Regions from separate parts of the Actinoplanes sp. 13 genome, predicted to be linked through region 4. Evidence: riboswitches for the same ligand, from Rfam matches in the RefSeq annotation. Region 4 holds a riboswitch; each other region holds the start of a gene.
The links. A riboswitch is a leader RNA that binds a small molecule or an ion and turns the genes downstream of it on or off. The one in region 4 is predicted to bind cyclic di-AMP.

Region 1: another riboswitch for cyclic di-AMP. It lies ahead of AC0NH5_RS27590 (transglycosylase family protein); the one in region 4 lies ahead of AC0NH5_RS23630 (coiled-coil domain-containing protein).
Region 2: another riboswitch for cyclic di-AMP. It lies ahead of AC0NH5_RS40135 (C40 family peptidase); the one in region 4 lies ahead of AC0NH5_RS23630 (coiled-coil domain-containing protein).
Region 3: another riboswitch for cyclic di-AMP. It lies ahead of AC0NH5_RS20065 (C40 family peptidase); the one in region 4 lies ahead of AC0NH5_RS23630 (coiled-coil domain-containing protein).

Annotation. Positions count from the first base shown of each region.
Region 1 covers NZ_JBVYOQ010000016.1:142,372-145,396, reverse strand. Annotated here, with positions in the region: gene AC0NH5_RS27595 (saccharopine dehydrogenase family protein) at 1-598, opposite strand, end outside; cyclic di-AMP (ydaO/yuaA leader) riboswitch at 792-955, shown strand; gene AC0NH5_RS27590 (transglycosylase family protein) at 940-1,521, shown strand; gene AC0NH5_RS27585 (YybH family protein) at 1,578-1,943, opposite strand; gene AC0NH5_RS27580 (LysR family transcriptional regulator) at 2,014-2,886, shown strand.
Region 2 covers NZ_JBVYOQ010000041.1:46,559-49,583, reverse strand. Annotated here, with positions in the region: gene AC0NH5_RS40140 (sensor domain-containing phosphodiesterase) at 1-1,040, opposite strand, end outside; cyclic di-AMP (ydaO/yuaA leader) riboswitch at 1,412-1,536, shown strand; gene AC0NH5_RS40135 (C40 family peptidase) at 1,543-2,106, shown strand; gene AC0NH5_RS40130 (L,D-transpeptidase family protein) at 2,174-3,001, opposite strand.
Region 3 covers NZ_JBVYOQ010000009.1:106,556-109,580, reverse strand. Annotated here, with positions in the region: gene AC0NH5_RS20080 (cytochrome ubiquinol oxidase subunit I) at 1-182, opposite strand, end outside; gene AC0NH5_RS20075 (BlaI/MecI/CopY family transcriptional regulator) at 255-602, shown strand; gene AC0NH5_RS20070 (M56 family metallopeptidase) at 599-1,495, shown strand; cyclic di-AMP (ydaO/yuaA leader) riboswitch at 1,578-1,707, shown strand; gene AC0NH5_RS20065 (C40 family peptidase) at 1,724-2,692, shown strand; gene AC0NH5_RS20060 (ATP-binding protein) at 2,854-3,025, shown strand, end outside.
Region 4 covers NZ_JBVYOQ010000012.1:161,290-164,314, forward strand. Annotated here, with positions in the region: gene AC0NH5_RS23625 (coiled-coil domain-containing protein) at 1-982, opposite strand, end outside; cyclic di-AMP (ydaO/yuaA leader) riboswitch at 989-1,122, opposite strand; cyclic di-AMP (ydaO/yuaA leader) riboswitch at 1,329-1,466, shown strand; gene AC0NH5_RS23630 (coiled-coil domain-containing protein) at 1,465-2,490, shown strand; gene AC0NH5_RS23635 (ABC transporter ATP-binding protein) at 2,513-3,025, opposite strand, start outside.

The DNA.
Region 1 (3,025 bases), on a different contig from region 4:
GCAGTCGCTGGTCCTTCTTCATGACGTCGACCTGGTGGCGCATCGAGTCGATCGTGCCGCCGCTCACCCCTCCCCGCATGCTCGTCACCACCAGCGTGGTGTCCGTCAGTTCCCCCGCGTTCTCGGCCTGCACCTGCTGATGCAGCACGTACACCCCGATGTCGGACGGGATCGAATCGAAACCGCACGAATGCACGATCCGTGCCCCGGTGCGCTTCGCGATCTCATGGTTCTCGTCGATGCTGTTCCGTGCGAACAGGACCTCGCCGGTCAGGTCCACGTAGTCGGTGCCCGCTTCGGCGCAGGCGTGCGCCAGAGTCCGGCCGTACTTCGCGTAAGGGCCGACAGTGGTGATGACCACCCGCGTGCGGCCGGCCATCGTGGCCAGCGCATCCACGTCGCCAGCATCCGCCACGATGATCGGCCAGTCCACACCGAGGCGTGAGCGAACCGCCTCGAGCTTCTCGGCTGAGCGCCCTGCCAGCGCGATCCGGACGCTGGCCGGGGCGTGGGCGGCGAGGTGCCGTGCCGTAAGGACACCCACGAAACCCGAGGCGCCGTAGACGATGACGTCGAGGTCACGCTGTTGATCGCTCATGAATGCCGATTGTGCACCGTCACCCCTACTCGCGGGTAGCTCTAAAGTTTGCCGAGTTAGACCCACAAGAGGGGATTTGAGCCGTTAATTTGGGATCACAAGGTCACCTATCCCCGTGTAAAGGCTTGGCCGGCGTCGTCGGCCGGTGACCACCGTAGGCAGTCCGCAGTGGCGGACACCGTGGCCGGAACGCCGAGTCCAGCCGCCGACCACGGTCGAGAGAAAACACAAGGCATGGAGCGGGGGACCCAAGAGTTCCTCGGCGCTGATGCGCCTCGGGGTGAAGCCGCGTCCTCGCGGCCGGGCACCTCTGCCCGAACCCGACAGCTGACCTCGCAGGCGTGGAGGACAAGTTCATGATGCAGATCAAAAAGCGGGTTCGTCATGCCCTCGGCGTCGTTGCCGTCGGGCTTGCCGGGGCTGGAGCCGTCGTGATGCTCGAAGCCCCCGCCGCCGCCACACCGTCCCCGCGTTTCAGCGTCAACTGGGACGCGATCGCCCACTGCGAGTCCGGTGGGAACTGGAGAATCAACACCGGCAACGGCTATTACGGTGGCCTCCAGTTCAGTCGCGGAACGTGGCGAGCTTACGGAGGCACGCAGTACGCGAGGACCGCCAATCTGGCCACCAGGGCCGAACAGATCACGATCGCCGAACGCGTACTGCGCGGCCAGGGCATCGGCGCCTGGCCGCACTGCGGGAAACGCCACGCATACAAGCCGCAGCGTGCGTCCACCGTGCGGCGGTCGTCACCCACCGCGAGCGGCAACACCCGCGTTCACGTGGTGCGCCCCGGCGACACCCTCGCGGGCATCGCCAACCGGTATGACGTTCCCGGGGGCTGGCGTGCCCTGTACCGGGCGAATCAGGGTGTGCTGGACAGTCCGCATCGTCTGTACGCAGGTCAGCGGATTTCTCTCTGACTTCGGGTCGGCCTGCGGGGCGTCGTCCCACCCCGCAGGCCGGCGCGCCTGCCGCATCACCGCTGCGGCTGGACGAACTCCGGCTGATCGAGCACCCGCAGCCAGCTCCCGTCCGGCTGGCGTCGCGCCACCTGGGCCCGCGCCCCCGACCCGTCCTTCGGCGGCGTGGACGTCAACGCCAGGTCACCGCTGATCAGCGTGGGCAGCGGATCCTCCGGCTCAAGCTGCGGCATCTTCGGCAGCAGCTCATCCCACAGCTCCCGGATGGCCTGACGCCCTCGCGTCTGACTGCCCGGCGGAAAGGCCATCACGGCGTCCTCCTCGTAGAGAAGGGCGAGACCCTCGGCGTCTTTCGCGTTCGCACGCTCCACGAACAGCCGGGTCAGATCCTCAGGTTGCTTCGCCACATCACGATCGGTCATGTCTCCACCCTGCCGTCGGCGCAGTGAGAAGTCCAACGCATAGTTCTCATGGCATCTACAATCTTCGCTCATGGATCTGCGACAGTTGGAATACTTCATCGCAGTCGCCGAGACGGCCAACTTCACCCGCGCCGCCGAGCGCGTGCACATCACCCAGTCCGGGGTGAGCGCCCAGATCAAAGCCCTGGAACACGAGCTCGGCACCCGCCTCTTCGACCGCAGCGGCCGCACCGCGAGACTCACCCAGGCCGGCGAGGTCGCTCTCCGTCACGCGCGCGCCGCCCTCGACGCCGCCGCCGACCTCCGCGACGCGATCGACGACGTCAACGGCCTGATCCGCGGCCGTCTCACGATCGGCATGGTGATCGGCTGCGAGGTGGCACCCCTCTTCGACGCGCTCGCCGCCTTCCACCGGGACCACCCCGACATCGAACTTGAACTGGAGGAGGCGAACTCCGACACCCTGGTCGCCGGGGTGCGCTCCGGAAATCTCGACATCGCTCTGGTTGGCCTCGCCGGTAAGCCCCCGGAGCATCTGGCGGCCCAGGTGATCGCCACAGAACGCCTGGTCGCCCTCACTCCACCAGACACCGAGGCGGCGCGCCGGGGGCGATTGGCGGTGACTGGGCTCTCCGCGTACCCCATCATTTCTTTGCCCGTGGGAACCGGCATCCGCAACGTTCTCGACCAGGCCCGCGCCGCGCTCGACATCAATCCGGCGGTCGCCCTCGTGGCCACCTCACCGGACACTGTCGCCGGCCTGGCCCGGCGCGGCCTGGGCGTTGCGGTACTCAGCGAATCGATGGCGGCGGCCTACCCCGACCTGGTAACCGTCCCGATCGACGACATCGAGATCCCGGCGCTGCTGGCCCTCGTGTGGCAGGACCGCGGCAGCCCGGCGCTGGCGGCTTTCCTCCGCCACTGCCGCGAGGCCTTCAGCTAAAACTTCTCCTGGTACGGCCAGTGCAAGTCCGTTCGGTCCGCTGCGAATTCTGCGGCCGCCGCCGCCCGAGGCCCGGAACGGACAAAGCCGAGCGGCCGGGGCGTCAGGCGCCGCCCGGTGGTGACGAGCCGCAGAGCTC
Region 2 (3,025 bases), on a different contig from region 4:
ACCGCGTAATCGCTGATCGCGGCGTGCTCCGTCACCTCGATCACCACCCGGCGGGCGCCCTCGCCGAGAGCGGCGAGCAGGCCCGGGAGACGATCGTCGAGCAGCGTCTGCGCCGACAGGTTGACCGCGAGATAGGCCTGCGCCGGCAGCTCCGGCAGGCGCCGCCAGGCCAGCTCGACGGCACGCAGCTCCAGGTCGGCGCCGAGACCCACCTCCCATGCCTCGGCGAACCACACGTCCGGCGGCCGGTGCGGCTCGGCGCTGAACCGGGCGAGGGCCTCCATCCCGGCGATCTGCTGCCGGTCCAGGTCGGCGATCGGCTGCAGCACGACCTGCATCGCCTCGGGGTCACGCATCGCCTGCTCGATCCGGGTTCGCGCGGTCTCGTACCGCTGGCGCCGCTCGGCATCGGCGACGTTCACCTTCGTCTCGGCCGTGACGTCGGCGGTGAAGCCGCGGTACGCCACCACCCGCCCACCGCTGTCGCGGACGGCTGTCACGGTGCTGCTCAGGTGTCGTACCGAACCGTCCTGATGTGTCGCCCGGGTGAGCCAATCCTGCCGGCCCGCGTCGTCGGCGCCGCGGACCTCGCCGGCCTCGTCGATCACCTCCAGCACGCCGCGCCCGAGGAACTCCCCGGCGGGACGGCCCAGCAGGACGTCCACACCGTCACTGGCGTAGGTCAGCCGCATGGCCGCGTCGGTCTGCCAGACCCACCCGTGCGCGGTGTCGACGGCATCCGCGAACGCTTCCGCGGCCGCACGGGCCCGCGCCGCGAGCAGACGCTGGAGCCGCACCAGCCGAACGGTGGCCATCGCCGCGAGCGGTAGCCAGGCCACACCGATCAGCCCCAGCCATTCGTCCGGCTCCGGCGGCCCGCCCTCGCGAATGCTGTCCCACCAGTCCCACACGTACGAGACCAGGGAGATCAGCATGCTGGTCGACAACACCGCCACCGCGAACGAGACCACCCGGCGGGCGTGCAGCATCAGCGCCGCGGTGTCCTTCCCCGCGCCGTCGGCCGGCGTGTTGAACCTCATACCGGCCTCATCGGCGACCGGCGGAGGCGGATGAGGACTCGGCGCACCGGGCACCTCGGGGCCCGCGCCTTTCGTATGTTCTGCTTCACAGCGAAATGTCACCGCACGTGGCCCCACCAATCCCGTGCGCAACTGAACTCTTCGCGACGCCCTTCCAAAACGGACACCACCCTCTTGTTCGGTTACGCTGAGTGAGGTCCGAGCGGGGGCGATCAAGCTCAGATGTTGGCTATCAAGGGTGTGCGGCGGGCACACGCTCACCGCTCGTGACGATCCGGACCACGCCGAGCCCTGCCCCGGTCCGACGACACGAACCTGCGCGATCACCATCAGGCAGACGGGGGCAGGGACGGGGGAACCATTTCCGGTCCTCGAACGGCAGGCCGCATGCTGGCGGCCGGCCGGAGGACCTCGGGGTGAAGCCGCTACCCGCGGCCGGGCAATCCTTCCCGCCCGAACCCGACAGCTAACCTCGCAGGCGTGCCGGAGGGATTCCTTCACCGTGCACGAAAGCAACTCGAGCCGGCGCCCGCGCAAGCTGAGCACCGGCGCCATCGCCCTGTCCGTCGGTCTCGGCCTGTTCGCCGGTGGACTGGGCGCCCCGCAAGCCTCGTCGGCAGCCGTGGCGATCGCCCCGGCCCGGGCACTGACGCAGACCACTGTCTCCGTCAACCGCCCGGTGGCAGCCAAGAAGGTCGCCGTGAAGGCGAAGGCGGCCGGCCAGCGCGTCATCGCCGAAGCCGCCAAGCACAAGGGCAAGCGGTACAAGTACGGCGCGTCGGGACCGAAGCGTTTCGACTGCTCCGGCTACACCATGTACGTCTACAAGAAGGCTGTGGGCAAGAAGCTGCCGCACAAGGCCAATCTGCAGCAGCGGTACGGCAAGGCCGTCAAGAAGTCCAAGGCGCGGGCCGGCGACCTGATCGTCATCCGTAGCGGCTCGCGCGGTACCCACGCGGGCATCTACGCCGGTGGCGGCAAGATGTGGTCGGCGCCGCGCACCGGCAAGACGGTGACCAAGCACAAGATCTGGAGCCGGAACTACGTCGTTCGGCGTCTGGCCTGATCGGCGGCGGGTACGGCCGGGCGGCATCTCACGCCCGGCCGTACCCGTTCTGCCACAAGGGCAGCGCTCAGGTGCCTGGCCGCCGGCCGAAGGTGCGCACCGTCGTGCCCAGGCTCAACAGGTCGTACATGGCGACGGCGTCGCGATGCAGCAGGTTCACGCAGCCGTGCGATCCGCGCCGGGCGTCGTGCAGATAGCTCGTCGTCTCATGGAAGCCGATCCCGCCGACGAACCGCTGCCAGTACGGCAGCCACACCGCGTACGGGTCGGACCACTCCCGCTTCGCCCGCTTGTTGATCCGGTAGGTGCCCGCCGGGGTGGCGTGCCCCCGGTAACCGGACCGGATGACGGTCGGCCCGGCCACCACGCTCGTGCCCCGCAGGACCCACACCGTCTGCAGGGTCAGGTCGACACAGGCGGTGACCTCCCCCGCCGGACGGCATCGGCGCCGTCGATCCGGCGTGGAGCTCGCGGTGATCCGGCGGGCCACGTCGGCGGTCGTCGCGTCGGCCTGCCCGCCGGCCGGCCGGATCCCGAAGCGGCGCTGGAAGGCCCGGATCGCGGCGCAGTCCGCGGGCGACTGCCGGCCGTCGACGGTCACCGGCCCGTAGGCACCCAGGCTGCTGAGGTCTTCCTCGATGTCACGCTGCCACCGCCCGGTGGCGCACCCCGTGCTCGACGGCGCGGCGGCCGGCGCCTGCGTGCCCTCCGAAGACGGCTCCACCGGCGGGGCGGTGACGACCCTGATGAACGGCGTGCCCGTCATGGCGGGGGCCGCCGCGGCCGGAGCGGCCGTCGCTTCCACGCCGATCAGGTCGGCAGCGCCGGTGGCGGTCGCCAGGCCGACCACCGCCACGACGCTCGCCAGCAGTGCTACAGCGCCGGATACGGCCATCAACGACTCCCGCGGTCTCGAACA
Region 3 (3,025 bases), on a different contig from region 4:
GTGACGATCAGCAGCTTGCCGACGAACTTCGTCAGCAGCAGGAGGCGTTCCCGCCCGGTCCGCATCCAGGCCAGGTGCAGTCCCGCGGCCGTGCAGGCCAGGGCGATCGACACCGGCACGAACAGGTAGTGGTAGATCGTCACGACCGCGAACTGCAGTCGCGTCAGGTCGAGCACATCCATGACAGCCCCCTACGACGTCTCGTAGTAGATACTACGTCGTGTAGTACGACACGGTGCAGTAGGATGGGACACATGGCGATGGGGGACCTCGAACGCGAGGTCATGACGAAGTTGTGGGACGCGCGCGAGCCGCTCACCGTCCGGCAGGTGCACGAGCTGCTCAGCCGGGACCGCGACCTGGCGTACACGACCGTGATGACCGTCCTCGACCGGCTCGCCAAGAAGGGCCTGGTCCTGCAGCAGAAAGCCGACCGGGCATACCGGTACGCCCCGGCGCAGACCCGCGAGGAGATGACCGCCGGTTTGATGCTGGACGCGCTCAGCGCCAGCCCCGACCAGGACGCCGCCCTGGCCTACTTCCTCGGGCAGCTGCCCCCGGAAGCGATCGAAGCGGCGATGAAGCGCACCACCGAGAGGTGACCGCCCTCCTGCTCGGCGCGCTGGGGCTCACCCTCTCCCTGGTGGTGCCCGGCATCCTGGCGAGCGCCCGCTGGCCCGACCGCGCCCCGGTCGCCGCGGTGCTGCTCTGGCAGTCGCTCACCCTGACCGCGGTGCTCTGTGCCCTCGGCGTCGTGCTCGCCGCTCCCGAGGAGCTCACCCGGGCAGCCGGCGCCCGGCACCCGGAGACGGTGGCCGCACTCCTGTTCTCCCTCGCGGTGGCCGCCATCATCGTGATCCGGCTGCTGATCTCGCTCGGCAAGGTCAGCTACCGGGCCCGGGCCCGGCGCGCCCGGCACCGCACGCTGGTCGACCTGCTCGACCGGATGGAGCGCCAGGACGAGGTGCGCGTCCTCGACGGCCCGCTCCCGCTGGCCTACTGCGTGCCCGGCCGGTCCCCGCGCGTCGTGCTCAGCGACGGCGTCCTACGGGTCCTCGACGCCGCGCAGATCGACGCGGTCCTGGCCCACGAGCGGGCCCACCTGCGGCACCACCACGAGTTGGTGATGGAGTCGTTCACCGCCTTCTACCAGGCGGTCCCTCGGCATCTGCGGAGCAAGAAGCCGCTGGACGCCGTACACCTGCTGCTGGAGATGGTGGCCGACGACGCCGCGCGGCGCCGCACCGGGCCCCAGCCGCTGCGGGCCGCGTTGTCCCGCCTGGCCGACGCCGTCCCGCTGACCGAGGGGGTCACCGCGGACCCGGCGGGGGAGTCCCGGCGGCGGCGCCTGGCCCGCCTGGACGGCCCGGCGCACACGTCCACCCTGCTCACGGTGGCCGGCGCCGGTGCCGCAGCCGGACTGCTGGTGTTACCCACCGTGATCCTCGTGGTGCCCTGGCTGGACGCGGCCCTCAATGCGTGGCCGATCAGGTGATCCCGCGCTTCCAGTCACACCCATGATCCGAGTACGGTGGTGCCCGGTCCGGCAGCCCCCCGTCGTCCAACCCGGCCGATCTGACGGACCACCGCCTAAATGCGACACGCATGTCGGGGACCCAGGTAACCGGGGTGAAGCCGTGCAAACGGCCGGGTGTCCTTCCCGCCCGAACCCGTCAGCTAACCCGGTCGGCGGCTGAGCAGGAAGAAAGGACAACGCACCTACGTGAAACGTCTGCTGCGCGGGCTCGCCTGCGTCGTGGCCGCCGCCGGGCTCGTCCTCACCGGACCGGCCGCGGCCCACGCCGAGCCCACGCCCTCCAGTGTCGAGAAGCAGATCGACGAGGAGTGGAACAAGCTCGAACCCGTCATCGAGCAGTACAACGACGTGCACGGCAAGCTGATCAAGCTGCGCAAGCAGCAGAGGCAGCTGGAGAAGACCCTGGCGCCGCTGCAGGCCCAGGTGGACGCCGCGATGGTCGAGGTCCGTGGCCTCGCGGTCGACGCCTACATGCAGGGTCCGCCGAGCACGCTCAACGCGATGCTGATGAGCGGTTCACCGACCGGCCTGGCCGAGAGGCTCACCCTCCTCGACCAGCTGGCGTTCAACCAGAAGCAGTCCATCGCCGACGTGGCGCGGCTGCGTGACAAGTACGCCGCCGACAAGGCGAAGGTCGACCAGCTCGAGTCCGAGATCGCCGTCCGCGACACCGACCTGGCGTCGCGGAAGAAGACGATCGAAGGCGAGATCGACGACCTGCAGAAGCTGCGGATCCGGGCGTACGGCACCGCGGACGTCGACGACGGGCCGCTGCGCACCGGGCCCTGCCCGGTGACGTACACCAACGACAAGGGCGGTCGCGCGGCCCAGAAGGCGTGCGACCTGATCGGCAAGCCCTACGTCTTCGGCTCCAACGGACCGAACAGCTACGACTGTTCGGGCCTGACACAGGAGGCGTGGGGATCGGTCGGCGTCCACCTCGAGCACTACACGAAAGCCCAGTGGGGCTCGACGAGGTCGGTCAGCAGAGCCGAGTTGAAACCGGGTGACCTGGTCTTCTACTACTCGGACCTGCATCACGTCGCCCTCTACATCGGCGGCGGCAAGGTGGTGCACGCCCCGCACACGGGAGACCACGTGCGGATGGCGTCGATCGACCGGGGCCCGATCGCCGGCTATCGCCGACCAGGCTGATCAAGCCTGCTGCAAACGGTCGCGGTCGCTTTCGGGCCGCGGCCGTTTCGTCTTTTCTGGTACGCGCCACGCGTTCCGTCCCGGGGAAGGTCGCGGCCATCCATGCCCGCACCGGGCCGTCAGGCGCATCCCGCTCCCGGGCCGGGGCATAATCGCCTTCCATGAGCGACGCCTTGATCGACAGCCTCACCGCCGCGGTGCGGGCCCGCCCCGACGACCTTCCGCTGCGGCTGCACCTGGCCGAGATGCTGGTGGCCGCGGGCCGGGGCGCCGAGGCGATCGCTCACGCCGCCCAGATTCTCGCCCGGGAACCCGGCAACAGCACCGCCCAGC
Region 4 (3,025 bases):
CGGTGGCCGGGAACCAGATCTGCTTGTACCAGATGACGTAGTAGATGCCGAGACGGTCGGCGTTACGCACCAGGAACGCGGTCAGGTCGTTGCCGTACCGCAGCATGTCGTTGTTGTGTGCCGACGAGAATCCGCTCTTCTGCAGCGACCAGTCACAGGCGCGGCCCTTGGGATGCTCGAACGGGCCGCCGGTGCGGTGGCAGCCGACGAAGCGTTTGAAGCCCGCCTTGCGGGTCTCCTTGTACATGTGCAGGGTGCGCTTGGTCACGCAACCGCCGGTGGTCGGGTCCTTCTCGGTGCAACCCTCACCCGAGAAGCCTCCGCTGCCGTTGCGCGGTGCCGGCGCCGCGATGGCCGACTTGGCGTCGACCAGGCCGTTCGTGACGGACCGGTTGATGCCGGTGCCACCACCCACCAGGTCGAGCTGGTTCTCGGCGGCGTCCTTCTGCTTCTGCAGCACGGTCAGCTGCTGCTGCTCGTTCTTGAGCTCGGCGTCCAGCCTGGCCTTGTTCTCGCTGATCTCGGCGATCGCCGTGTTCAGCTCGTGCAGCTTCTCGTCATGCAGCTTGTTGATCTCCTCCAGGGAGATCGCCTTGCTCATGAAGTCGTTCGACGAGCTGGCGTTGAGCAGGAAGCCCATGGCACTCAGATTGCCGGTCTGGTATTGCTGCCGGGCGATCGAGTTGACCTCGGGAATCAGGACGTCACGCCGGCCCTCGGCTGCTTTGATGTCGGCGGCCAGCTTCTTCTGGTTCTTGCGGGACGCGGCGACGGCGCCCTTCGCGGCGACGTAGCGCCGGTTGGTCGCCTCCATCACGGCCGACAGGTCAGCACTGCCCTCCTCGTCGGCGTTGGGCGAGTTACTTCCCGGTGCCGCGGAAGCCGTGGTGCCGGTGAGCAACGTGACCGGGGCCACGAGGAACACGGCAGACACGAGCGGCGCCAGGGCGAGTATCAGCCACCGGCGGGGACTTGCGGTCATCAACAGTTCCTTCCGTGTCACCGCCGACCGAGTTAGCTGACGGGTTCGGGACGGAAGCAATCCCTACCGCAAACTGCGGATTCACCCCAGTGACCTGGTTCCCCGGCTCACCTTTCACGGCGATTGGGCGGCGGCCTGCCGGCAACTCGGGGGCGGTGCCGTCCTGGCAGGACCGAGAGGAGTTTACCTGAGATATCGCCGCGCATCAGGACCCACTGAGCTGCGAAAAGTGTTACCGCCTAACGACATTCCGTAATGGTGTCACGTGGTGTGTCCGCGCAATCGCAGCGAGTACGAGAACTGTCGATCTGTCGATGAAGTGGGTATGGTCGGACCGGTTCCCACCCGGGGACCGCCGCCTAATCGCCCGTTGCGGCGAGCCGGGGAACCATATTTCCTCCGGGGTGAATCCGCAGTTTGCGGTAGGGATTTCCTTCGTCCCGAACCCGTCAGCTAACCCGGCCGGCGGCCGACGGAAGGAAATGTCTGTGCAGGAACACACTGCGCGGCGACGATTGGCGGCGGTAATGGCGCTGCTCGTCGCCGTGTGCGGGCTGGTCATCGTGGCGACGCCGGCGTCCGCGGCCCCCGGTGACAACGGCGACGACGGCGAGGGCGGCTCGAAGTCGCTGATCACCCAACTCGAGGACGCCACCCGTGGCTTCGTGGATGCCAAGAACAAGTTGAAGAAGTCCAAGGAGCAGCAGACCAAGCTCTCCGCGGAGCTCAAGCGCCTGGAGGCGGCGATCGGGCCGCAGCAGCAGGCGCTCGACGAGATCGCGCAGCAGGCGTACACGACGGGCCGGATCGGCCCGATGTCCGCCCTGGTCACCGCCGCTTCGAGCGAGACCTTCCTGGACCGCGCCGAGGCCCTGGGCGTGATCGCGGCGCAGCAGAACGCCGCGATCGCCGATCTCAAGAAAACTCTCACCGACCGGCAGCGCGCCAAGATCGCCATCGACACGGCCATTCGTGACCAGCAGAAGCAGGTCACCGTGATGGCCAACAAGAAGACCCAGGCGGAGACCGCGCTGGCGAAGGCGAACCAGGGTCAGGACGCCGGTGATGCGCCGTCCTCCGGCGGCGGAGGCAGTGCCAAGGCCGAGCCGGGACCGACCGGCGGTGGCTGCTCCGAGAACGACCCGACCAGCGGCGGCTGTCTCACCCCGGCGACGCTGCACGCGATGAAGCAGGCGAAGGCGGCCGGCTTCACGCGGTTCGTGGCCTGCTGGCGCGAGCAGAACAGCGGTGAGCATCCGAAGGGCCGGGCCTGCGACTTCGCCGCCGACAAGAACGGCTTCGGCGGCGACGCCACGGGTTCCAGCAAGACCTACGGCGACAACCTGGCGGACTACTTCATCGCCAACGCCGACGAGCTGAACGTGCTCTACGTCATCTGGTACCGCCGGATCTGGCTGGCCAGCAGCGACCGGTGGAAGTCGTACAGCGGGGCGGGCGGCGACCCGTCCAGCGACCATACGAACCACGTCCACCTGTCGGTGAACTAGCAGGTTGCCGGGAGTACGAGCCCTACTTGCGCATGTAGGCCTCGTACTCCCGCATCACCTCGTCGGTCGGCCCGTCGGCCCGGATCAGGCCGGACTCCAGCCAGATGCTCCGGTCGCAGGTGTCCCGGATCGACTGCTCGCTGTGGCTGACCAGGAAGACCGTGCCGGCCTGGGCGCGCAGCTCACGGACCCGCGCCTCGCTGCGGCGGCGGAACTTGGCGTCACCGGTGGCCAGCGCCTCGTCGATCAGCAGGACGTCGTGCTGCTTCGCGGCGGCGATGGAGAACCGCAGGCGGGCGGCCATGCCGGACGAGTACGTCCGCATCGGCAGCGAGGAGAAGTCACCCCGCTCGTTGATGCCGGAGAACTCGATGATCCCGTCCTTCTTCGCCCGCACCTCGGCCGGCGACATGCCCATGGCCAGGCAGCCCAGCTCGACGTTGCGCTCGCCGGGCAGCTCGTTCATCAGCGCGGCGTTGACGCCCAGCAGGGACGGCTGGCCGGCGGCGTAGATCTTGCCCCGGGCCACCGGCAG